One region of the Amycolatopsis sp. NPDC051061 genome, then DNA from elsewhere that is predicted to be linked to it. Evidence: riboswitches for the same ligand, from Rfam matches in the RefSeq annotation. Region 1 holds a riboswitch; each other region holds the start of a gene.
What was found. A riboswitch is a leader RNA that binds a small molecule or an ion and turns the genes downstream of it on or off. The one in region 1 is predicted to bind S-adenosylmethionine.

Region 1 (7,789 bases):
GGAGGGGTACGCGGACATGAGTCCTGCCAAGAGACGGGGCATCCTGATCGGCGGCGCGGTGCTGGTCGTCGCGGTCGTGGTGGTGGCGTTCTTCGTGCTGAACGGCGGGGGAGCGGCGCCGGCGGCGGAAGCCGGCGCCACGAGCGTCGAGAGCCCGGGCGCCCTCGACCCGCACTCGTCGATCACCGAATACCTGCAGGACCTGTCCGAGAACAACCCGGACGCGGCGGCCCGGCTGACCGACGCCGCCCCGGCGGCCGCGGTGGCCCTGCGGGACGCGCGGAACACGCTGAACCCGTCGTCGGTGACGGCCAAGCTGACCGTCCTGCAGCCGACCCCGGCCGGGGCGACGCGGACCGGCGGGACGTTCAGCTTCGCGTGGACGCTGAAGCCGGGCCAGGTCTGGACCTACGACGTGCCGTTCCAGCTGGCCCAGGCCGGCGGGAAGTGGCTCGTGCACTGGGCGCCGTCGCTGCTGCACCCGAAGCTGGAGGCGGGCCAGCGGCTGGTGATCAGCACGGCCGTGCAGGACACGACGGCCGTGGCCGACCGCGCCGGCAAGCCGCTGCTGATCAGCGGGTCGAGCGGCCTGCGCGCGGTCGAGGGCGACCCGGCGCCGCTGCTGCGTTCGGCGCTCACCGGGCAGGTCACGGCGGCGGCCGGCGGCGGCCTCGCCGTCCAGCGCGTCGACACGAGCGGCAAGAGCGTGGAGACGTTGTTCGGGAAGGCCGCCGGCGAGGCGAAGACGCTGACGTCGAGCCTGAGCCTGGCCGCGCAGAACTCCGCGCAGGCCGCGGTGAACAGCTACCCGGGGTCGGCGATGATGGTCGCCCTCGACACCGGCTCGGGAGACATCCTGGCCGTCGCGCAGAACGCGGCCGCGGGGAACACCCCGAAGGCGCTTCACGGGCTTTACGAGCCGGGTTCGTCGTTCAAGATCGCGACGTCGGTCGCCGCGGTCCAGCAGAGCGGCCTGAACGCGGGCTCGCCGGTCGACTGCCCCGGCGTCGCGACGATCGGGACGCGGACGGTGAAGAACGAGGGCTTCGAGCTCGGGGCGACGAACCTGCAGACGGCGTTCGCGCGGTCCTGCAACACGACGTTCGGGCAGCTCGCGCTGGACCTGCCGGCCAACGGGCTGCAGAAGGCGGCCGACGAGCTGGGCCTCAACGCCGACTACGAGATCCCGGGGATCGACACCGAGCTGGGCAAGGTCGAGCCCGCGGCGAGCAAGGACGAGCAGGTCGAGGACGGGTTCGGCCAGGGCCGGATCCAGGCGAGCTGCCTCGGCGGCGCGATGATGGCGGCCACGGTCGCGGCCGGCAAGGCGATCACGCCGCGGCTGTGGCACGACCTCGAGACGACGGTCGTCAAGGGCTACTCGCCGCCGCCGGCGCCGGTGCTCGGCGAGGTCCGGAAGATGATGCGCGCGGTGGTGACCAGCGGAACGGGTCGCGGTGCCGCGGGAGCCGGCGCGGTGTTCGGCAAAACGGGCACGGCCCAGTTCGGCGACGGCTCGGACGCCACCGGCTGGTTCGTCGGGTACCGCGGGACCGTCGCGTTCGCGGTGCTCCTGGAGGACTCGAACGACTCGGGCCCGGCGGTCACCCTGGCCGCGAAGTTCCTGAAGGCCCTCTGACCCCGTACCCGTCGGGGTGCGAAGCTTCGGTCGTGGGCGAAGGGTGGCCGCCGTACCGTGGTCGCATGGAGACGATCGCTCTCGCCGAGGTCGCCGCGGTGCTCGCGGACCCGAGCCGGGCCACCATGTGCCTCGTCCTGCTCGACGGGCGGGCCTGGACCGTCGGCGAGCTGGCCAAGGCGGCCGGGATCGCGCTCTCCACGGCCAGCGAGCACGTCACCCGGCTGGTCGACGCCGGGTTCGTCGCCCGGGTCAAGCAGGGCCGGGCCAGCTACGTCCGGATCGCCGACCCGCGCGTCGCCGAGCTGATCGAGCACCTGGCCCAGCACGCCGAGCACCGGCCGGTGACCGGGCTGAAGTCGTCGCTGCGGGTGAAGCGGCTCGGGTTCGCGCGGACCTGTTACGACCACCTCGCCGGCGTGCTCGGCGTCGCCGTCCGCGACGGCATGCTCGCCACCGGCCTCCTCGACACCGCCGACGGGCTGACGCTGACCGGCCGCGGCCGCGAGGTGCTGACCGGGCTCGGCGTGCCGGTCGCCGCCGGGCGGCGGCCGCTGCTGCGCGACTGTCTGGATTGGACGGAGCGCCGCGACCACCTCGCCGGCGCGCTGCCCGCGGCGCTGCTCGACCGCGCGGTCGAGGCCGGCTGGGTCGCCCGCGACGGCCACCGCGCGGTGAAGGTGCTTCCGTCGGCGACGAAGCCGTTCGCGGCGCTGGGTGTCGACGTGGCCGCGCTCGATGGGCCTTAACACACCGAGCGGCCGGCTCGGGCCGACGGTACACGAATGAGTTAACCCGGCCGCTTCACTATTCTGAGTGCCCACGGCACCCGGAGGGAGGCGGCATGGACCAGCTTCCCGTGCTGCTCGGCGTCGGCGGCGTCGTGCTGCTCGCCTCCGTGCTCGCCGTGCGCGTCTCCATCCGGCTCGGCCTGCCTTCGCTGCTGCTCTACCTCGCGATCGGTGTGCTGCTGGGGGAAGCCGGCTTCGGCATCCGGTTCGACAACCCCGAGCTGACCCAGTCACTCGGCCTCGCCGCGCTCGTCATGATCCTCGCCGAAGGCGGCCTGACGACGCGCTGGTCGGCGGTGAAACCCGCGCTGGGCATCGGGATCGCACTGTCCACTGTGGCCGTTGTGGTGAGCATCGCGGTGACCGGCGCCGCGTTGCACTGGCTGCTGGGCCTCGACTGGCGGTTCGCCCTGCTGTGGGGCGCGGTACTCGCTTCGACCGACGCGGCGGCGGTGTTCTCGGTGCTGCGCTCGGCCGGGATCGGCCAACGGCTCACCGGAGCGCTGGAACTCGAGTCGGGCATCAACGACGCGCCGGCGTACATCGCCGTCGTGGTGCTGGCCGAAGGCGCCACTGTGGACTGGACGCTGCCGCTGCTGGTGGTCTACGAACTGGGGGCGGGCCTGGCTATCGGGCTCGCTTTCGGCTGGCTCGGCGGCATCGCGCTGCGCCGGGCCGCGCTGCCGGCGACCGGCCTCTACCCGCTCGCCACGGTCGCGGTCTGCGTCGTGGCGTACTCGTCCGGGCAGCTGGCGCACGCGTCCGGGCTGCTCGCCACCTACGTCGCGGCGCTGGTGCTCGGCAACTCGCGGTTGCCGCACCGCTCGGACACGCTGTCGTTCGCCGAGGGGCTCGGCTGGCTGGCGCAGATCGGGCTGTTCGTGCTGCTCGGCCTGTTCGCCTCGCCGAGCCGGGTACTCGAGGCGCTGGTGCCGGGCCTGGTCGCGGGCGCCGTCGTGCTGCTGCTGGCCCGGCCGATCTCGGTCGTGCTGGCGATGCTGCCCTTCAAGCTGCCGTGGCGGGAACAGGCGTTCCTGTCGTGGGCCGGGTTGCGCGGCGCGGTGCCGATCGTGCTCGCGATGATCCCGCTCTCGGAAGGGCTCCCGGGTGCGCAACGGCTGGTCGACGCGGTGTTCGTGCTGGTCATCGTGTTGACGCTGGTGCAGGGTGCGACCCTCGGGCCGCTCGGGCGCCGGCTCGGGCTGGCCGAGAAGTCCGAGGCGCACGAGATCGAGGTCGACTCCGCGCCGCTGGACGAGCTGGGCGCCGAGCTGCTGCAGGTCCGCATCCAGCCGGGGTCGAAGCTGCACGGCGTGTACCTGTCCGAGCTGCGGCTGCCGATCGGCGCGACGGTCAGCCTGGTCGTGCGCGACGGCGCGGGCTTCACGCCGCAGAAGACCAGCCGGCTGCAGGAGCACGACCAGCTGCTGGTCGTCACGACGAGCGGGGTCCGCGACGCCGTCGAGCGCCGGCTCCGCGCGGTGGACCGGGCCGGCCGCCTGGCCCGCTGGAAGGGCGAGTCGGGCCGCTAGCCCGTTCGTGGTCACGACCGATCGCACGTCTCGTGTCGACCCGCCAATCACGCGAGATGCCCCCTCAATCACGCGTGATGCCTCCCCGATCACGCGCGCTGCCCGGCCCGGGCCGCTTCCGCGCGAAGCTCTGAGGCCTTCACGGTGTGTGAGCGGCGTCTCAGAATGTGAGGCGGGGGTTGGCCGCCGGCCGCGTTCTCGGTTACCTTCTGGCTCAGGTCATGAGTGCCAGCGCGAAGCCCCGGCTTGCTGGCCGGCAACCCTCCTACCGCGGTGGGGTGCCCCGGGTGAAGACCGGGCCAGTCGCGCCGTGCGACGGGCAAGCGCGGGCCCCTCGCCGGGGTCCCCCGGATCGCCGAGGAGGCACCGATGACTCTCGCCATCGACCGCACCAGCACGACCACCTTCACTGAAGCCGTTGTCGCGCAAGGCATCCCGGCCGTCGCCGGAGCGTCGCTGCGAGTCCCGCTCGTCACCGGCGAAACCATCGGTTACGCCAACCTCGACCACGCCGCGAGCGCCCCGTGCCTCGACGCCGTCCGCGCCAAGGTCGACGAGTTCCTGCCCTGGTACGCCAGCGTCCACCGCGGCGCCGGCTTCGCGTCGCAGGTTTCGACGCGCCTCTACGAGCGCACCCGCGACGTCCTGCGCCGCTTCGTCGACGCCCGCCGCACCGACACCGTCGTCTTCACCCGCAACACCACCGACTCCTTCAACCTGCTCGCCCGCAGCCTGCCCCGGCACACCACGGTGATCGTGTTCGACACCGAGCACCACGCCGCGCTGCTGCCGTGGCCGGGGCCGAACGTCCGGCGGATCCCGACCCCGCGCACCCGCCTCGCGGCAGTGTCCGCTGTGGACGAAGCGCTCGCGGATGCCCCGCAGGGACCGCGGTTGGTCGTCGTGACCGGAGCGTCCAATGTGACCGGTGAGCTCCTGCCGGTGGCGGAGATCGCCGCCGTGGCGCGCAAGCACGGCGCCCGCATCGCGCTCGACGCCGCCCAGCTGGCCCCGCACCGCCGGATCTCGATCAAGGAGCTGGACGTCGACTACGTCGCCCTGTCCGGCCACAAGCTGTACGCGCCCTTCGGTGCGGGCGCGCTGATCGGCCGCGCCGACTGGCTGCGCGCCGCCCGGCCCTACCTCGCCGGCGGCGGCGCGACCAAGCTCGTCACCGAGGACGCGGTCGTCTGGAACACCGGGCCCGAGCGCCACGAAGCCGGCTCGCCCAACACCGTCGGCGTGTACGCGCTCGGCGTCGCCTGCGAGACGCTCAGCGAGAACTGGGCCGCGATCGAAAACCACGAGCAGGCCCTGCTCACCCGGCTGCGCAAGGGGCTCGAAGGCATCCCGGGCTGCGCCGAGCTGCGGCTGTTCGACGCGCCGGTCGACCGCGTCGGCACGGTCAGCTTCGTCGTCGACGGCTTCGACCCGGGCTGGCTGGCGGCCGTGCTGTCCGCCGAGTACGGCATCGGAGTGCGCGACGGCGCCTTCTGCGCCCACATCGCGGCCAAGCGGCTCATCGGCGTGACCGGCGGCGACGGGCGGCAGGCGGTCCGCGTCAGCCTCGGCCTGGGCAGCACCGAAGAGCACGTCGACCGCGTCGTGCTGGCACTGCGCCAGATCGTCGCGCGCGGCGCCCGCTGGGAGTACGCGAAGGTGGATGGCCGCTGGGCCCCGGCCGGCGACCCGCGGGAGCTGCCGCCGTTCTGCTGAGCGCCGCTATCCTGCCCGGATGGGGAGTTCACGGCGATCTTGGTTCCCGCTGGCCGCGCTGGGGTTCGCCCAGCTCGTGATGGTGGCGGTCGCGCTGATCCCGGATGAGGGCAGCGGCCGGTTCGTGGGCCTCCAGGCGCTGCCGATGACTCGCGAGAACCAGCTGGTGGTGGGCACCCGCTACTCCGACGGAGGCGCCTACGCCACCGGCCTGAGCGCCACCGCGGCCGACGTCGTGCCGTCGGCGAGGCTCAGCTGGCTGGTGGGCCTCGCCTGCGTGGTGCTCGCCGTGGCGGGCTGGTACTGGCTGGGCCTGCGCCGCGCCGAGACGCCGCCGCGGCCCGTCCGGTTCGTGCTCGGCACCCTGGGTGCGCTCATCGCCGTCCCGCTGCTCGACCTGGTCGGCGCGCTCGAGCTGCGGCTGCCCGGGGACGTGCGGGGCGCGCTGCTGGCGGCGCTCGGCCTCTTGGTGCTCGCCGCCTACGAGCGCAGCCGGTTCGTGCTGGCCGTCACCGGCGTCTTCCTCCTGGTCACCGTGGTGTTCCTGACGCCACCGGCCGGAGCGCTCGTGTCGGCGGGCGTCCTGTTCGGGGCCGCGTTCGCGGTGCTCCTGCGCGGGCCGGTCACCGCCGCCGACACGCCCTGACCAGGGCCGTGGAGAATGGAGGGGTGAGCACCGACCCCAGCCATTCCGAACCCGACACCGCCGCGGCCGCCGAGGCGACGCCCGAGACCGTGCAGGAGTCGCCGGAAGCCCCGGCGAAGCCGCTGCCGAAGCGCCGCGTGGGCTGGGTGTTCGCCGTCGCGGTCGTGTTCTGGGCGATCGACCTGGTGACGAAGAACCTGGTCGCCGCGAACCTTGAGGGCAAGGAGCCGCTGCGGATCCTCGGCGGGCTGATCTACCTGCAGGTGATCCGCAACCCGGGCGCCGCGTTCTCGATGGCGACCGGCATGACGTGGGTGCTCGCGCTGGTCGCGCTGGCCGTCGTCATCGCGATCATCTGGCTCTCCCGGCGGCTGCGCTCGATCGGCTGGGCCATCGGCCTCGGCCTGGTGCTCGCCGGCGCTCTCGGCAACCTGACCGACCGCATCTTCCGCGCACCCGGCGGGCTGCAGGGTCACGTCGTCGACTTCATCTCGGCGTTCGCCCCGAACGGCAAGGGCTTCGCGATCTTCAACATCGCCGACTCGGCGATCTGCGTCGGCGGTGCGCTGATCGTGCTGCTGTCCCTGCTGGGCAAGGACTACGACGGCACGTCGACCAAGGACAAGAAGAAGGCCGAAGCGCAGGAGGAGCAGGCGTGAGCTCACGGATGCTCCCGGTGCCCGACGGACTCGACGGGATGCGGGTCGACGCCGGCCTCGCCAAGCTGCTCGGCCTCTCGCGGACCGTCGTCGCGGAGCTGGCCGAATCCGGGGACGTGCTGCTCGACGGCCGTCCCGCCGGGAAATCCGACCGGCTTTCCGGCGGCGGCCTCCTGGAGATCACCCTGCCGGAGCCGGCGAACCCGGTGGAGATCGTCGCCGAACCGGTCGAGGGCATGAAGATCCTCCACGACGACGACGACATCGTCGTGATCTCCAAGCCGGTCGGCGTCGCGGTGCACCCGAGCCCGGGCTGGACCGGCCCGACGGTGGTCGGCGGCCTCGCCGCGGCCGGCCTGCGCATCGCGACGTCGGGCGCGGCCGAGCGCCAGGGCGTCGTGCACCGGCTCGACGCGGGCACAACCGGCGTGATGGTGGTGGCCAAGAGCGAGCACGCGTACACGGTGCTGAAGCGCGCGTTCAAGGAACGCACGGTCGACAAGGGCTACCACGCGATCGTCCAGGGCCACCCCGACCCGACGCGCGGCACGATCGACGCCCCGATCGACCGCCACCCGCGCCACGACTACAAGTTCGCGGTGGTCCAGGGCGGCCGCCCGAGCGTGACGCACTACGAGGTCGTCGAGGCGTTCCGCGCGGCGTCGCTCACGCACATCAAGCTGGAAACCGGGCGGACGCACCAGATCCGCGTCCACTTCTCGGCGCTGCGCCACCCGTGCGTCGGCGACCTGACCTACGGCGCGGACCCGGTCCTGGCCCGCCACCTCGGCCTGAACCGCCAGTGG
Region 2 (7,789 bases), on a different contig from region 1:
TCGCGGATCAACGGCGAGACGCCGAAGTTCGTCGAGACCGAGCACTACTTCCTCGACCTGCCGGCGTTCACCAAGACCCTCGGCGACTGGCTGGGCACCAAGAACGACTGGCGTCCGAACGTCCTCAACTTCACCAAGAACCTGATCGACGACATGCGGCCCCGGCCGATCACCCGCGACCTCGACTGGGGCGTCAAGATCCCCCTCGACGGCTGGCGCGACCAGCCGCTGAAGCGGTTCTACGTCTGGTTCGACGCGGTGATCGGCTACTTCTCGGCCAGCGTCGAGTGGGCGCGGCGGTCCGGCAACCCGGACGCGTGGCAGGAGTGGTGGAACAACGCCGACGCGCGGTCCTATTACTTCATGGGCAAGGACAACATCACCTTCCACGCCCAGATCTGGCCGGCGCTGCTCTTCGGCCACAACGGCGAGGGCGACAAGGGTGGCGAGCCGGGCAAGTACGGCAAGCTCCACCTGCCCGACGAGATCGTCTCCAGCGAGTTCCTCACCATGAGCGGCTCGAAGTTCTCGACCTCGCGCGGGCGCGTCATCTACGTCGAGGACTTCCTGCGCGACTTCGGCCCGGACACGCTGCGGTACTTCATCTCGGTCGCCGGCCCGGAGACCCAGGACACCGACTTCACCTGGGACGAGTTCGTCCGCCGGACCAACTTCGAGCTGGCCAACGAGTGGGGCAACCTGGTCAACCGGTCGATCTCGATGGCGCACAAGAACGTCGGCGCCATCCCGCGCCCGGAGGCCCCGACGGCGGCCGACGAGGACCTGAAGGCCCTGTCGCGCAAGGCTTTCGACACCGCGGGCGCGCACCTGGCCCGGTCCCGGTTCAAGCTGGCGGCGAGCGAGGCGATGAAGGTCGTCACCGCGGCGAACAAGTACCTCTCCGACCAGGAGCCGTGGAAGCTCAAGGACGACCCCACGCGGCGCGACACGGTGCTGCACACCGCGCTGCAGGTGGTCTCCGACGCCAACACGCTGCTGACGCCGTTCCTGCCGCACTCGGCGCAGAAGGTCCACGAGGCCCTCGGCGGCACCGGCGTCTGGGCCGCCCAGCCGGAACTGCGGGAGGTCGAGGACCTCGACGTCGCCGGCCGGGTCAACCCGATCCTCACCGGCGACTACGCGGGCGAGCAGGCGAAGTGGGAGTCGAAGCCGATCGAGGTCGGCAAGCCCCTGCGGAAGCCGTCGCCGCTGTTCACGAAGCTCGACCCGGCGCTGGGTGAGACCGGCCCGGAGTGGGCGCCGATCGTCAAGGAGTAAGAGGTATGCATGGGTGACGAGAAGCGCGAGCTGCCGCCGGTCCCGGACCGGCTCCCGGTGTCGGTGGTGGACGCGCACACCCATCTCGACGCGTGCGGCGCGGTCACCGCGGCCGATGTCACGGCCATGGTCGACCGCGCCGAGCGCGCCGGCGTCGCCCGCGTCGTCACGGTCGCCGATGACCTCGCTTCGGCCCGCTGGGCCGCCGAGGCCGCGACCTGGGACCCCCGGGTGTTCGCCGCGGTCGCGATCCACCCGACGCGAACCAAGGAGTTCGGCGAGGCCGAGAAGTCCGAAGTAGAGCGCCTGGCCGCCACCGACCGCGTGGTCGCCGTCGGCGAGACCGGCCTCGACTACTACTGGGACTACTCGCCGCACGACGCCCAGCAGGAGGCGTTCCGCTGGCACATCGACCTCGCGAAGCGGCTGGACAAGCCGCTGATGATCCACGACCGCGAGGCCCACGACGACGTGCTGCGCATCCTGGCCGAAGAGAATGCGCCGAATGCCGTAATCTTCCATTGTTTTTCCGGGGATGCGGAAATGGCCCGCAAGTGCGTCGACGCGGGATACGTCCTTTCCTTCGCGGGCACGGTGACGTTCAAGAACGCGAAGGGGCTCCACGAGGCGGCGCGGCTCTGCCCGGCGGACCAGTACCTCGTCGAAACCGACGCGCCGTTTCTGACCCCCCACCCGTTCCGTGGGCGGCCGAACGAGCCGTTCGGCGCCGCTTACACCGTCCGTCACCTCGCGGCGCTCAGGGGCGAAGCTGTCCACGAAGTCGCCGAATCGGTCCGGACCACTGCCGAGCGGGTCTACCGACTCCTCAGTGTCACAACGGGTTGAACGCATTGCGACATCAGGGTTCCTTGATCGTCCACCTGATGGAGTGACGGGGATCACGACACTCCGGGGGGTGTTTGCGCAACCCGGCGGGACCCGTTACTGTCCCGTGATCGTGCCGGTCGGTACTGCAGACTGCAGTTGCCGACTGTTACGCCCACAGTCACGTCAGTGCACGTCGGGGAAGCGGAACCGGGTAGGTACGACCGGGACCGTGACGATGGCGCCGACTGCGGGCCCAGACGTAAAGATGCCGCCCCGAACGGCGTCTTGGGAAAGGGAACGACAGCGGTGACAGGTAGCAGACAGGCTGGAGCGCGCTCCGCGGCCGTCCTCGATCGTCATTACGAGGACACCGCCTACGGCCAGCTCGACTTCTCCGACGACCCGAACATCACCCAGCAGGACATCCTCGCCGCGCTCGGCCCCGACGCCGACGCGATGATGGCGTCGATCGACGTCGACGTCGACGAGCTGATCCGGCTCATCAACGCCGAGACGACGTACCTGCCGCCGATCGTCATCCCGGACGAGATCGAGGCGGACCGCACCGCTTCGCCGCAGGCCAAGCGGGCCGCCCTGGATGAGAGCATGCGCCAGACCTCGAAGGTCTGGAAGCGCCGTTTCCTCAAGGGTGCCGTCCTCAGCGTCATGATCAGCGTCGCCGGCGGCGGCGCGGCCGCGCTGGCGATGAACAAGAGCATCACCGTCGACGTCGACGGCCAGCAGACCACCGTGCACTCGTTCGGCGACACCGTCGGCGAAGTGCTGGAGGACGCGGGCCTCTCCGTCGGCGCGCACGACTCGCTCTCCCCGTCCCCGCAGGCGGAGGTCGGCGACGGCGGTGTCATCAAGCTCGAGCGCGGCCGCCAGCTGAAGATGATCGTCGACGGCTCGGAGCACACCTCCTGGGTTCGCGCGACCCACCTCGGCGACGCGCTGGGCCAGCTCGGCATGGCCGGCGTGGACAAGCCCGGCACGTGGATGTCGATGCCGAAGGACGGCGAGCTGCCCCTGCAGGGCGCCACCGTCGAGATCAAGACCCTCAAGAATCTCACGCTCTACGACGGTGCCAACGCGCCGAAGAAGGTCACCACGACCGCGGTCACGACGAAGGAGTTCCTGGGCGAGTACAAGCTCACCCTGGGCCCGGAGGACCAGGCCGAGGGCGGCCTGGACGTCAAGCTGACCGACGGCGCCGAGGTGCACATCAGCCGCACCGGCGTCTCGACGGTCGTCCAGAAGGAGTCCATCGACCCGCCCGAGCAGCGCGTCGACGACCCGGACCTCGCCAAGGGCAAGACCTCGGTCGAAGACCCCGGCACGCCCGGCGAGAAGATGGTGACCTACAAGGTCACGCAGAAGAACGGCAAAGAGGTCTCGCGGGAGAGTGTCTCCGAGCAGGTCATCACCCAGCCGAAGCCGAAGATCATCCACGTCGGCACGAAGCAGGCCCCGACGCCGGCCATCGGCGACGGCTCCGCGTGGGACCGCATCGCGAAGTGCGAGTCGGGCGGCAACTGGGCCACCAACACCGGCAACGGCTACTACGGCGGCCTCCAGTTCGACAAGCAGACCTGGAACGCCTACGGCGGCGACCAGTACGCCGCGCTGCCGAACCAGGCCTCCCGTGAGCAGCAGATCGCGATCGCGGAGAAGGTCCGCGACGCCCGCGGCGGCTACGGCGCCTGGCCGGTCTGCGGCAAGAAGGCTTGATCTTCCGCGTAACGGCCCCCGTCCTGTCTGGGCGGGGGCCGTTTCGCGTGTGCGTGCTGCCCCATCGGTAAGCTCCACCGGTGGTTGAACTGTTGGGACCTGCCGAGATCCGCGGGCTGGCGGCCGAGCTGGACGTGCGGCCGACGAAGAAGCTCGGCCAGAACTTCGTGCACGATCCCAACACCGTCCGCCGGATCGTCGAGCTCGCGCACGTCGGCCCGGACGACGTCGTCCTCGAGGTCGGGCCCGGGCTCGGGTCGCTCACCCTCGGGCTGCTCGCCACCGGCGCGCGGGTCGTCGCCGTCGAGATCGATCCCAAGCTCGCCGAACGGCTGCCCAAGACCGTCGCCGACCGGGCGCCCGAGGTCTCCGATCGACTCCAGGTCGTCACGGCCGACGCGCTGCGGATCACGGACGACCAACTGCCTCAGCCGACCGCGCTCGTCGCGAACCTGCCCTACAACGTCGCCGTCCCGGTCGTGCTGCACCTGCTCGCCGAGGTGCCGTCCCTCGGGAGCGGCCTCGTCATGGTCCAGACGGAGGTCGCCGACCGGATGGCGGCCGGCCCCGGCAGCCGGATCTACGGCGTGCCGAGCGTCAAGCTCGCCTGGTACGGCCCGGCGCGCAAGGTCGCCGCCGTGCCGCGCTCGGTGTTCTGGCCGGTGCCGAACGTCGACTCCGCGCTCGTCGCTTTCGAACGCGGTGACGCTCCGGCGTCGGACGACCGCGATCGGCTCTTCGGCCTCGTGGACGCCGCCTTCTCACAGCGCAGGAAGACGCTCCGCGCCGCGCTCGCGGGCTGGGCGGGCTCGGCCGAGCGGGCCGGCGAGCTGCTCACGGCCGCCGGGATCGACCCGAAGACCCGGGGTGAGCAGCTCGGCGTGCAGGACTTCGCCCGGTTGGCCGCTGCCCGTTAGCAGGTCCACAGTGGAAGCGGCTTTCCGGGGGTTCCGGGTGGCGGAGCCCCCGGCCCGGGGCGAAGCCCCGGAATGTCACAGAAGTCAACGCGGTCTGGTGAAAATACGCCTCTTGCCGGGCGATCCCGCGATTCGGACACCTCCACTCGTGTGATCTGGGCCGACAAGCTTGCTTTCGCTCCTCGCGATCGGCTTTACTCGGAAGCGTCCATCCCGAGCGACTGAGAGACCTGGCTCGCCGAAGTCGCAGCAACCACCCCCCACGGGGCAGGTGCTACCGCCAGGACCGATGGAGGCCGTTTCCGATGAAGAGGGTAGCTCGCCCCCTGCTCCTGACCAAGCGTCGCGTCGTCGACGAAGGCCGCCGCTCCGTGACCGCATGTCGACGCTCCAACTGAGCTTGTCGTAACCGGTCCACCTCTTCTTCACGCACCGTCCACAACGGACGGACTTCGCTTGCGGCCGGGTGCCGCGCCCTGCGCGCACCCCGTTTTCTGGAGCCTTCGTGATCACCGTCGAAAACCTGTCCAAAACCTTTGCCACCAACGGAAATTCGGTCGTCGCCCTGCATGACGTGAGCGTCGAGGTCCAGGCCGGCTCGCTGTTCGGCGTGGTCGGCCCCGCCGGGTCCGGCAAGTCTGTCCTCGCCCGCTGCATCGCGCTGCAGGAGCGGCCCGACCGCGGCGTCGTCCGCCTCGACGGCCTCAACACCGGCACGCTCGACGGCCGCCGGCTGCGCGAGATCCGCCGTCAGCTGGGCGTCGTCTCGACGAAGCCGGAGCTGATCGCCGAGCGCACGATCGCCGGCAACATCGCCTCCCCGCTCGAGCAGCTCGGCATCGACGGCCCGCAGCGCCGCAGCCGGGTCGGCTCGCTGCTCGACCTCGTCGGTCTGACGCAGCGTGCGACGCAGCGTCCCGGCGAGCTGACCGAGGGTCAGCTCCGCCGCGTCGCGGTCGCGAAGGCCTTGGCCGCGGCACCGGCGGTGCTCCTGGCCGACGACCCGACCGCCGGCATCGACCCGGAGGAGGCCGGCGCGGTGCTCACCGTGCTCGACCGCGCCCGCTCCGAGCTGGGCACCACCGTCGTGGTCACGACGCCGGACGCCAGTGTCGTCCGCCGGGTCTGCGACGACGTCGCGGTGCTCGAAGGCGGCACGGTCATCGAGCGCGGCACCGTCCTCGACCTGATCTCGAACCCGGCGAGCCGCACCGCGCAGGCGCTGCTGCCGGCCATCGAGACGACCCGCGCGCAGGTGTCGCGCTACGACCGCTCGGCCGACGTCGTGCTGGTCGGCTTCGCTTCGGTCGGCGCGCTGCTGCCCGAGGCCGCGGGCCGCTTCGACGTCGAGTTCGCCACCATCGGCGGCGGCCTGACCCGGATCGGCGACACGCCGGTCGGCCGCTTCCGCCTCGGCGTCCGCGGCGAGCGGGCCGACGCGGCGCTGGCGTGGGTCGCCGAGCGCGGCGGCCACGTGACGTACACCGCTCGCGGCCCCCAGGGCGTCGCGGCAGCCTGACCCGAGCGCCCCAAGGTGGCCTTGGGTGCGTTGAACGCACCGAAGGCCACCTTGGGTGCGTTGAACGCAACCAAGGCCGCCTTGGGTGCGTTGAATCAGCACTGCGGCGCGAAGCGCCTCCGTTGAGGGTGGTGGCGGGGGGCATGGATGGAGCAACCAAGGCCACATTGGGGCGTTTCCGCGGGCACGTAGGCTGGTCGGGTGCTCGCCGTAGTTCCGCCCCCAGTCACCGTCCGGGTCCCGGCCAAGGTCAACTTGCACCTGTCGGTCGACGACCTGCGCGAAGACGGTTACCACGAGCTGGTGACCGTGTTCCAGGCCCTGTCGCTGACCGACGAGGTGACCGTCGCGGTCTCCGAGGAGCCGGGCCTGGAGATCTACGGCGAGGGCGAAGGCTCGGTGCCCGCCGACGGCACCAACCTGGCCTGGCGCGCGGTCGAAGCGCTGTCCGCGCACGTCGGCCGCACCGAAGAGCCGAACGTCCGGGTGGTGCTGCGCAAGGGCATCCCGGTCGCGGGCGGCATGGCCGGCGGCAGCGCCGACGCGGCGGCGACCCTGGTCGGGCTGGCCGGCCTCTGGAACCTCGACGTCACGCGCGACGAGCTCGCCGGGATCGCCGCCGGGCTGGGCAGCGACGTCCCGTTCGCGCTCTACGGCGGCACCGCGCTGGGTACCGGGCGGGGCGAGCAGCTCGTCCCGGTGCTGTCGCGGCACACCTTCCACTGGGTGCTGGCCTTCGACTCCGAAGGGCTGTCGACGCCGAAGGTGTTCAAGGAGCTGGACCGCCTGCGCGTCGACGGCAACCCGCCGCGGATCGGCTCGCACACCCCGGTCGTCGAGGCGCTGGCCTCGGGCGACCCGCGTCAGCTGGCGCTGCTGCTGGGCAACGACCTCCAGGCGGCGGCGGTTTCGCTGCGGCCCGGGCTGCGCCGGACGCTGCGGGCCGGCGTCAACGCGGGCGCGCTCGCCGGCACGGTCTCCGGCTCCGGCCCGACCTGCGCGTTCCTCTGCGAGGACGCGCAGTCGGCGGTCGAGGTCGCCGCCGAGCTGTCGGGCGCGGGGGTGTGCCGCACGGTCCGGGTGGCGCACGGCCCGGTCCCCGGCGCCCGCGTGGTCGGCGGCGACGACGCGCCGCGTCCGGCCTCGCCGCGGGTGCACACCTGATCGTCCATTGTGGATTTCTACTTCTCGGAAAGGATCGGCTGAGGGCATGGCCAACTTGGTCAACCTGGAGGCGGTGAGCAAGTCCTACGGGATTCGCCCGCTCCTGGACGGTGTGTCGCTCGGCGTCGCGGCCGGGCAGCGCATCGGCGTCGTCGGCCTCAACGGGGGTGGCAAGACCACCCTCCTGGAAGTCCTTTCCGGACTCGCCGAGCCGGATTCCGGGCGGGTGAGCCACGTCGGCGGCCTGCGGATGGCCGTCGTCACCCAGCGGACGGAGCTGCCGGACGGCAGCAGCGTCGGCGAGGTCGTGCTCGAACGCTACGGCGCCGAGCACGAATGGGCCGCCGACGCC
Region 3 (7,789 bases), on a different contig from region 1:
AATCAGGTCGAGGCCGAACTCGCGCTCGAGCCGATCACGCGTGATCTCCAGGTGCAGCAGGCCGAGGAAGCCGCAGCGGAAGCCGAAGCCGAGCGCCACCGACGTCTCCGGCTCGTAGTCGAGCGCGGCGTCGTTGAGCTGGAGCTTGTCCAGCGCCTCGCGCAGCTCGGGGTAGTCGGAGCCGTCCACCGGATACAGTCCGGAGTAGACCATCGGCTTCGGTTCCCGGTAGCCCGCCAGCGCTTCCTTGGCGCCGTGGCGCTCGGACGTCACGGTGTCGCCGACCTTGGACTGCCGGACGTCCTTCACCCCGGTGATCAGGTAGCCGACCTCGCCGACGCCGAGTCCCTTGCTGGCCTTGGGTTCCGGCGAGATGATGCCGACTTCCAGGAGCTCGTGGGTGGCGCCGGTGGACATCATCTTGATGCGCTCGCGCGGGGTGATCTTGCCGTCGACGACGCGGATGTAGGTGACGACGCCGCGGTAGGTGTCGTAGACCGAGTCGAAGATCATCGCCCGCGCCGGCGCGTCGGCGTCGCCCTGCGGCGCCGGGACCGACTTCACGACCTCGTCGAGCAGCGCACCGACGCCCATGCCGGTCTTGGCCGAGACCCGCAGGACGTCGTCGGGCTCGCAGCCGATGATGTGGGCCAGCTCACCCGCGTACTTGTCGGGGTCGGCCGAGGGCAGGTCGATCTTGTTGAGCACCGGGATGATCTGGAGGTTGTTCTCCAGCGCGAGGTAGAGGTTGGCCAGCGTCTGGGCCTCGATCCCCTGCGCGGCGTCGACCAGCAGGACGGCGCCTTCGCACGCCTCCAGCGCCCGGGAGACCTCGTAGGTGAAGTCGACGTGGCCGGGGGTGTCGATCATGTGCAGGACGTGGTCCTGGCCGTCGACCTGCCAGGGCAGCCGGACGTTCTGGGCCTTGATGGTGATCCCGCGCTCGCGCTCGATGTCCATCCGGTCGAGGTACTGCGCGCGCATGGCCCGCTCTTCCACGACGCCGGTGAGCTGCAGCATGCGGTCGGCCAGGGTGGACTTGCCGTGGTCGATGTGCGCGATGATGCAGAAGTTCCGGATGAGCTCCGGAGGCGTGAAGGTCGTGTCGGCGAACTTGTTGAGCGCTGTCACTCGAATGAGTCCTCGGAAAGTCGGGGATGGCCACCTCTATGCTCCCATGGCGCTCCGGGTGCGGGTGGGGGTCATCCCCGATGCGAGCCCAGGTGATCCGTGGTGCCCTCGAAGTATGAGCACATCGCACCAGCCGGCACCCCCTCCCCAGCCGGATCCAGGCGGCTTCGGCCGCGTCCTCGACCGTGCCTTCGGTCACCCTTCGGGAGCGCTCGGCCGCCTCGGCGGCTGGGTGATGGCGCGGGGCAACGCCGCCACCGAGCAGCGCGTCGTCGACTTGGCCCGGATCGAACCGGACGAGACCGTCCTGGTCGTGGGCCCCGGCCCCGGCGTCGGCCTGGACGCCGCCGCCCGGCTGGCCGGGCGCACCATCGGGGTCGACCCCTCCCCCGAGATGCTCGGGCTGTGCCACGAGCGCTGCGGCGACCGCGCCGAGCTGCGCGAGGGATCGGCGGCGCACACCGGCGAGCCCGACGGGTCCGTCGACGTGGTGCTGACCGTCAACAACGTCATGCTCTGGGCCGACCGCGCGGCCGGGTTCGCCGAGCTGGTCCGGGTGCTGCGCCCCGGTGGGCGGCTGCTGCTGTCCGCGCACGAGAAGTGGCTGCCCGTGAGCAGGCACGTCCTGGCCGACGAAGCCGCCGAAGCGGGCTTCGCCGACCTGCAGACCTGGACCTGGGACCCGCCCGGCTTCGCCGCGCTGGCCGCGCAGCTGCGCGCCGTCAAGCCCGCCTAGCGGGTGTCCGTGCGGATCGGGTGGCCCTCGGGCACCTCGACCAGCACGATCCGCGTGCCGTCCGGATCGGCGATCCAGGCCTCGTCGAGGCCCCAGGGCTCGCGCTGGGCGTCTCGCACCGGCTCCAGGCCCTTCGCCTTCAGATCGGACATGGTGCCGGCCAGGTCGCGGACCTGCAGCCAGAGCACCAGATCGGGTGACGAACCCGTCTCGCCCCGGCCGGAGACCTCCAGGGAGCCGTGGCCGAGGAAGAACACCGTGCCGCCGGGGAACTCACGCTCCACGGCCAGGCCGAGGGTGTCTCGGTAGAACGCCGTCGTCGCGTCGGCGTCGCGCGGGCGGATCAGCAGCCGGCTCTTCAGGACTTCCATCCGACCATCCCTACCGGACGCGCTCAGGCGGCCGCAATCGCGGCGATGCCGGACAGCACGATCACCGAGCCGGCGAGCCGTCGCACGGCGTCACGTTCGCCCAGCACCAGCCAGGCGGCGAGGCCGCCGAGCACGATGCTCAGCTCCCGGGCGGGCGCGACCAGGCTGACCGGTGCCATCGTGAGGGCGAACAGCACGAGGATGTACGCGATCGGCGAAAGCAGCGCGACGACCAGCACCTCACGCCGCTGCTCGCGCCAGATCCGCGTCACCTCGGCGCGGCCGGCCAGGGCGCCGGGCGCGAGCAGCACGCTCTGCAGGACCGAGCCGAGGCCGAAGTAGACGACGGGCGGCACGCCGAGGCCGGTCACCGAGTGCGCGTCCCAGAGGGTGTAGCCGGCGATGACGGCGCCGGTCAGGAGGCCGTAGAGGATGCCGGCTCTGCCGGCTTGCCGGTCGCCTCCCCCGCGCCCGGTGCTGATCACCAGCACCCCGGCGATGACCAGGAACGCGCCGACGAGACCGAGCCAACCGGGGCGTTCGCCGAGCACGAGGACGGCGGCCAGCACCGACAGCAGCGGCCCGGTGCCCCGCGCGACGGGGTAGACGACGGAGAGGTCGCCGACGCGGTACCCGCGCTGCAGGACGATGCCGTAGGCGATGTGCAGCACGGACGTGACCACCGCGGCCACCAGCCAGCTCCACTGTGGACGTTGCGGCTCGACGACCAGCAGCACGACCGTCACCGGCAGGAGGACGACCGCGGACGCGGTGTAGTAGAGCCAGACGAACTGGGTGCCGCCGGAGGAGATCCGCTTGGCGGCCAGGTTCCACGCGGCGTGCACGACGGCGGCGATGAGGACGAAGGTCAGGGCGGTGGCGTTCATGGGACCCCTTACGGGTTTTCGCGCGCGCGAAAACCGGGTCCTCCAGGCTTTTGCCCCGTCAGATGAACGACCGGCCGTCCGGGCCCGCCGACGGTGCCGCTCGGACCAGACCCGCCGGGTCCTGGTTGTGTGGTGCACGGCGTGCGGACCGGCGACGGAACCCTAGGCACTACCGTCGTCGAGGGTACTCCCGGCTCCGGGCACCGGCGGCCCGGCTGTTAGTGTTGTCGCTCGCTGCCCGTGCGGCATTCCGTCATGGAGGAAGCCCGCTCTTTCGAGCGGGGCCAATTCAGCGCGGCGGCGAATCTCACCGAGTGAAACAGGAGTTGCCCTATGGCCAACATCAAGTCGCAGATCAAGCGCATCACGACGAACGAGAAGGCGCGTCTGCGCAACCAGGCGATCCGGTCCTCGGTGAAGACCGCGATCCGCAAGGTCCGCGAAGCCGCCGAGGCCGGCGACAAGGCCAAGGCCGTCGAGCTGCAGCGCGACGCCGCCCAGAAGCTGGACAAGGCCGTCTCGAAGGGCGTGCTCCACGCCAACCAGGCCGCCAACAAGAAGTCGGCGCTGGCCAAGCGCGTCAACGCGCTCTGAGCTGGTTGATTTCTGGGAAAGCCCCGGCTTCGGCCGGGGCTTTTTCATGTCCGGGACGGGCTTCGCGCGGCGGAGGGCGGGGCGCTGCGAATCAGCAGCTCTCGGCTGTCGATGCGGGGATCTGCACTCGTCGGGCCGCGGTGGCCTGACCAGCGCGAACCTTTTTGCGGTCAGCGGTCGCCCTTGGCGGCCGCCACCTGGAGGACCGCGCGCTCCAGGGCGTAGCCCGGGTCCGCCGCCACGCCCTTGACCTCGGCGTTCAGCCTCGCCACCACCCGCATCGCCGTCGCCAGGCCGTCCTGGTTCCAGCCGCGGACCTGGCCCTGGGCCTTCCGGATCTTCCACGGCGGCATGCCCAGCTCACCGGCCAGCTGGTTCGGGTTGCCGCGGCCCGCGCCCGCGACCCGGGCGATCGTGCGGACCGCGTCGGCCAGCGCGTCCGCCACCAGGACGTGCGGGACACCCAGCTGCATCGCCCAGCGCAACGACTCCAGCGCCGCCGAACGGTCGCCGCTCACCGCCTTCTCCGCGACCGCGAACCCGGTCACGTCCGCGCGGCCGCGGTGGTAGCGGCGGACCGCCTCCGCGTCGACACTCCCGCCGGCGTCCGCCACCAGCTGCGTCGCCGCCGAGGAGAGTTCTCGCAGGTCGGAGCCCACGGCGTCGACCAGCGCGGCGACCCCCGCCGGGTCGATCTTGCCGCCGGCCCGGCGCACCTCGTGCCGCACGAACTGCTCGCGCTCGGCCGGCTTGGTCATCTTCGGGCACTCCGTGACCTCGGCGCCGGCCTTCTTCAACGCCGCCGGGAGCGTCTTGCCGGCCTTGCTGCGGCCACCACCGGTGTGCACGACGACCAGCACGACGCCGTCCGCGGGGTCCTTCAGGTAGGACGCCACCGCGTCGGCCAGCTCCTGCGAGATGTCCTGCGCCGACTCCAGGACGATCACGCGGCCCTCGCTGAACAGCGACGGGCTGACGAGTTCGGCCAGCTCGGGGGCTGTGAGATCCGACACCCGGACCCGGGTCAGCTCGGCCGTCGCATCGATCGCGCGGGCCGCGGTGAGCGTGTCGCGGACGGCGCGCTCGATCAGCAGTTCTTCCTCGCCCAGGACCAGGAGCAGCGGGGCCGGGGCGGTGGCTTGCGCGGTCACGGACGGATCCTCTCACTTGCGGTGTCATGCGCCCGCTCCGGTGATGTCGAACGGCCACCATGGCACGGCGTGAGCGCCATGTCGTACGGTGTTCTCGAGGCGGCGCGCTGTTCGGCGCGCACCGACAACCGAATAACGCTCATCCAGAGGGGCAGAGGGAACGGCCCGACGAAGCCCCGGCAACCGGCGTACAGCCTGTCATCCCGCGATCGCGGGGTAGCTGACGACCACGGTGCCAATTCCGGCCCGCTTCGGCGGGGCAGATGAGGAAGGAACCTCGCGATGACCGCCACCCTCGGAACGTCCTCCACCACCAAGACCCCGGATCTCGGTCCCGCCGTCGAACTGGTGTCGAAGGAAGAGGGCCACCGGCAGCCGCTCGCCCCCGAGTTCGTCTCCGCCGAGGACTTCTCGCCGCTCGAGGTCGCCTACGACTTCGGCCGCGTCCGCCGCGAAGACATCGAGGCCGGCCCCAAGAACATCTGGCGCTACAAGAAGCTCCTCCCGGTTCCGTCCAACGTCGAAGAGATCCCGAACACCGAGCCCGGCGCCACCCGGCTGATCCGCGCCGACCGCCTGGCCAAGGAACTTGGCCTCAAGCGCGTGTGGGTCAAGGACGACACCGGCAACCCGACGCACTCGTTCAAGGACCGCGTCGTCGCCGTCGCGCTCGCCGCGGCCCGCGAGTTCGGGTTCGAGGTGCTCGCGTGTCCGTCGACCGGCAACCTGGCCAACGCGACGGCCGCCGCCGCGGCCCGCGCGGGCTGGCGGTCGGTCGTGCTGATCCCGAAGAACCTCGAGCGCGCGAAGATCCTCACCACCGCGGTCTACGACGGCGACCTGATCGCCGTCGACGGCAACTACGACGACGTCAACCGCCTCGCCACCGAGCTCGCCGGCGAACACCCGAAGTGGGCGTTCGTGAACGTGAACGTCCGGCCGTACTACTCGGAAGGCTCGAAGACGCTGGCCTTCGAGGTCGCCGAGCAGCTCGGCTGGCGCATCCCGCCGCAGATCGTCGTGCCGATCGCCTCCGGTTCTCAGCTGACCAAGGTGGACAAGGGTTTCCGCGAGCTGGGCCAGCTCGGTCTCGTGGACGCCAGCCCGTACAAGGTGTTCGGCGCGCAGGCGACCGGCTGCTCGCCGGTGTCGGCCGCGTTCCGCGCCGGCCAGGACGTGGTCCAGCCGGTGAAGCCGGACACGATCGCCAAATCGCTGGCGATCGGCAACCCGGCCGACGGCCCGTACGTGCTCGACATCGTCAACCGCACCGGCGGCGCGATCGAGGACGTCACCGACGAAGAGGTCGTCGAAGGCATCCGGCTGCTGGCCCGCACCGAAGGCATCTTCACCGAGACCGCCGGCGGGGTCACCGTCGCCACGGCGAAGAAGCTGGTCGAGACGGGCAAGCTCGACCCCGACGCCGAGACGGTGCTCCTCATCACCGGCGACGGCCTCAAGACCCTCGACGCGGTCGAGAACCACATCGGCCCGAAGGCGACCGTGGCGGCTTCCGCCAAGGCCGTGAACGAGGCGCTCGGCTACTGACGTCCACCGCCGGGGCGGGCTTTCGCGGCCCGCCCCGGCTTCAGCGGCGCGGCGGCCCACGTGGCTCGCCCCGGCGCGCTACCGCCGGACCTGACGGGTCGCCGACCACCGCCGTGTCACCGTCCACGTCGGTTCGTGTCACCAACGCACCCAGTGCCGTCAAGCTGTCCATTGTGGACTTGTTGGGGTGGCCGTAGGTGTTGCCCGCGCCCACGCTGACCAACGCCACCCGTGGCGCCACCGCCGCGAGGAACGCCGGTAGTGAGTAGCGCGAGCCGTGGTGTGGGACCTTCAACATCTCCGCCTTCAGGTTGTCGCCGTCGGCCAGCAGGTCGGCTTGGGCCGCCAGCTCGACGTCGCCGGTCAGGAGCACCCGGCCGGCCGGGGTTCGCGCCCGCAGCACCACCGAGCTGTTGTTGATCGTCGTGCCGTCCTGCTGCCCGGCCGAACGTGCCGGTACGTAGTGCGGGCCGAGGACGTCGAGCGACAGGCCGGGCCACGCCAGCCGCTCCCCCGTGCTCAGCTCCACCAGGGGCACCCCCTGCTTCGCCGCTTCGACGGCGACTTGGCGCCACGCCCACTCCGGCGCCCGCCCCGGACCGACGGCGATCGCGCCGACCGCCCGGCCGTCGAAGACCGACGCCAGGCCACCGATGTGGTCGGCGTGCAGGTGGCTCAGCACCAGCAATGGGATCCGGTCGACCGAGAGCCGGTGCAGGCACTCGTCCACCGGCCCCGGCTCGGGTCCGGTGTCCACGACGACCGCCCGGCCCGGCTCGGCCGTCGCCAGCACGACCGCGTCGCCCTGCCCGACGTCGCACTCGACCATCGCCCAGTTCCGCGGTGGCCAGGCCGGCGCGATCACCCGCACCGGCACGAACACGAGCAGCGCGCCGGCGACCAGCACCGCCATCACCAGCCGCGCGCGCCGGTGCCGGGCGGCCAGCACCAGCACCACCAGCACGGCGGCGGCGAGCAGCCCGCCCGTCCACCCGCCGGGCCACGCGACGACCGCGCCGGGGGCCCGCGCGCCGTGGCGCGCCACGGTGATCAGCCACCGGGCCTCCGGGTCGGCCAGGTGCACCAGGACCTTCCCGGCGCCCGGCCACCACGGGCCGGTCACCGTCGCCAGCACGCCGAGCACCGTCGCCGGAGCCACCACGGGCGCGGCGAGGACGTTGGTCAGCACCGACACCAGGCTCACCGAGCCGGCCATGCCCGCGAGGACCGGCGCCGTCACCAGGAAGGCGGCCAACGGGATCGCCAGCCCCTCGGCGAACCCCGGCGGGATGCCGCGGCGAGCCAGCCCGGCGGCCCAGCGGGGCGCGATCAAGACCAGCCCGGCCGTGGCGAACACCGACAGCGCGAACC

Region 2: linked by a shared signal. The riboswitch ahead of AB0N03_RS45745 (ATP-binding cassette domain-containing protein) and the one ahead of AB0N03_RS38605 (aminotransferase class V-fold PLP-dependent enzyme) in region 1 are both predicted to bind S-adenosylmethionine.
Region 3: linked by a shared signal. The riboswitch ahead of thrC (threonine synthase) and the one ahead of AB0N03_RS38605 (aminotransferase class V-fold PLP-dependent enzyme) in region 1 are both predicted to bind S-adenosylmethionine.

The regions. Positions count from the first base shown of each region.
Region 1 is NZ_JBFBBZ010000039.1:76,941-84,729, forward strand. It holds gene AB0N03_RS38590 (penicillin-binding transpeptidase domain-containing protein) at 17-1,639, shown strand; gene AB0N03_RS38595 (metalloregulator ArsR/SmtB family transcription factor) at 1,705-2,388, shown strand; gene AB0N03_RS38600 (potassium/proton antiporter) at 2,484-3,962, shown strand; SAM riboswitch class IV at 4,180-4,294, shown strand; gene AB0N03_RS38605 (aminotransferase class V-fold PLP-dependent enzyme) at 4,332-5,678, shown strand; gene AB0N03_RS38610 (hypothetical protein) at 5,698-6,324, shown strand; gene lspA (signal peptidase II) at 6,348-6,983, shown strand; gene AB0N03_RS38620 (RluA family pseudouridine synthase) at 6,980-7,789, shown strand, end outside.
Region 2 is NZ_JBFBBZ010000062.1:37,658-45,446, reverse strand. It holds gene metG (methionine--tRNA ligase) at 1-1,278, shown strand, start outside; gene AB0N03_RS45760 (TatD family hydrolase) at 1,288-2,124, shown strand; gene AB0N03_RS45755 (transglycosylase family protein) at 2,413-3,837, shown strand; gene rsmA (16S rRNA (adenine(1518)-N(6)/adenine(1519)-N(6))-dimethyltransferase RsmA) at 3,918-4,754, shown strand; SAM riboswitch class I at 4,960-5,050, shown strand; gene AB0N03_RS45745 (ATP-binding cassette domain-containing protein) at 5,260-6,273, shown strand; gene AB0N03_RS45740 (4-(cytidine 5'-diphospho)-2-C-methyl-D-erythritol kinase) at 6,475-7,437, shown strand; gene AB0N03_RS45735 (ABC-F family ATP-binding cassette domain-containing protein) at 7,484-7,789, shown strand, end outside.
Region 3 is NZ_JBFBBZ010000004.1:103,881-111,669, forward strand. It holds gene lepA (translation elongation factor 4) at 1-1,131, opposite strand, end outside; gene AB0N03_RS07000 (class I SAM-dependent methyltransferase) at 1,247-1,867, shown strand; gene AB0N03_RS07005 (VOC family protein) at 1,864-2,238, opposite strand; gene AB0N03_RS07010 (DMT family transporter) at 2,262-3,125, opposite strand; gene rpsT (30S ribosomal protein S20) at 3,459-3,719, shown strand; gene holA (DNA polymerase III subunit delta) at 3,890-4,870, opposite strand; SAM riboswitch class I at 5,007-5,140, shown strand; gene thrC (threonine synthase) at 5,153-6,418, shown strand; gene AB0N03_RS07030 (ComEC/Rec2 family competence protein) at 6,459-7,789, opposite strand, start outside.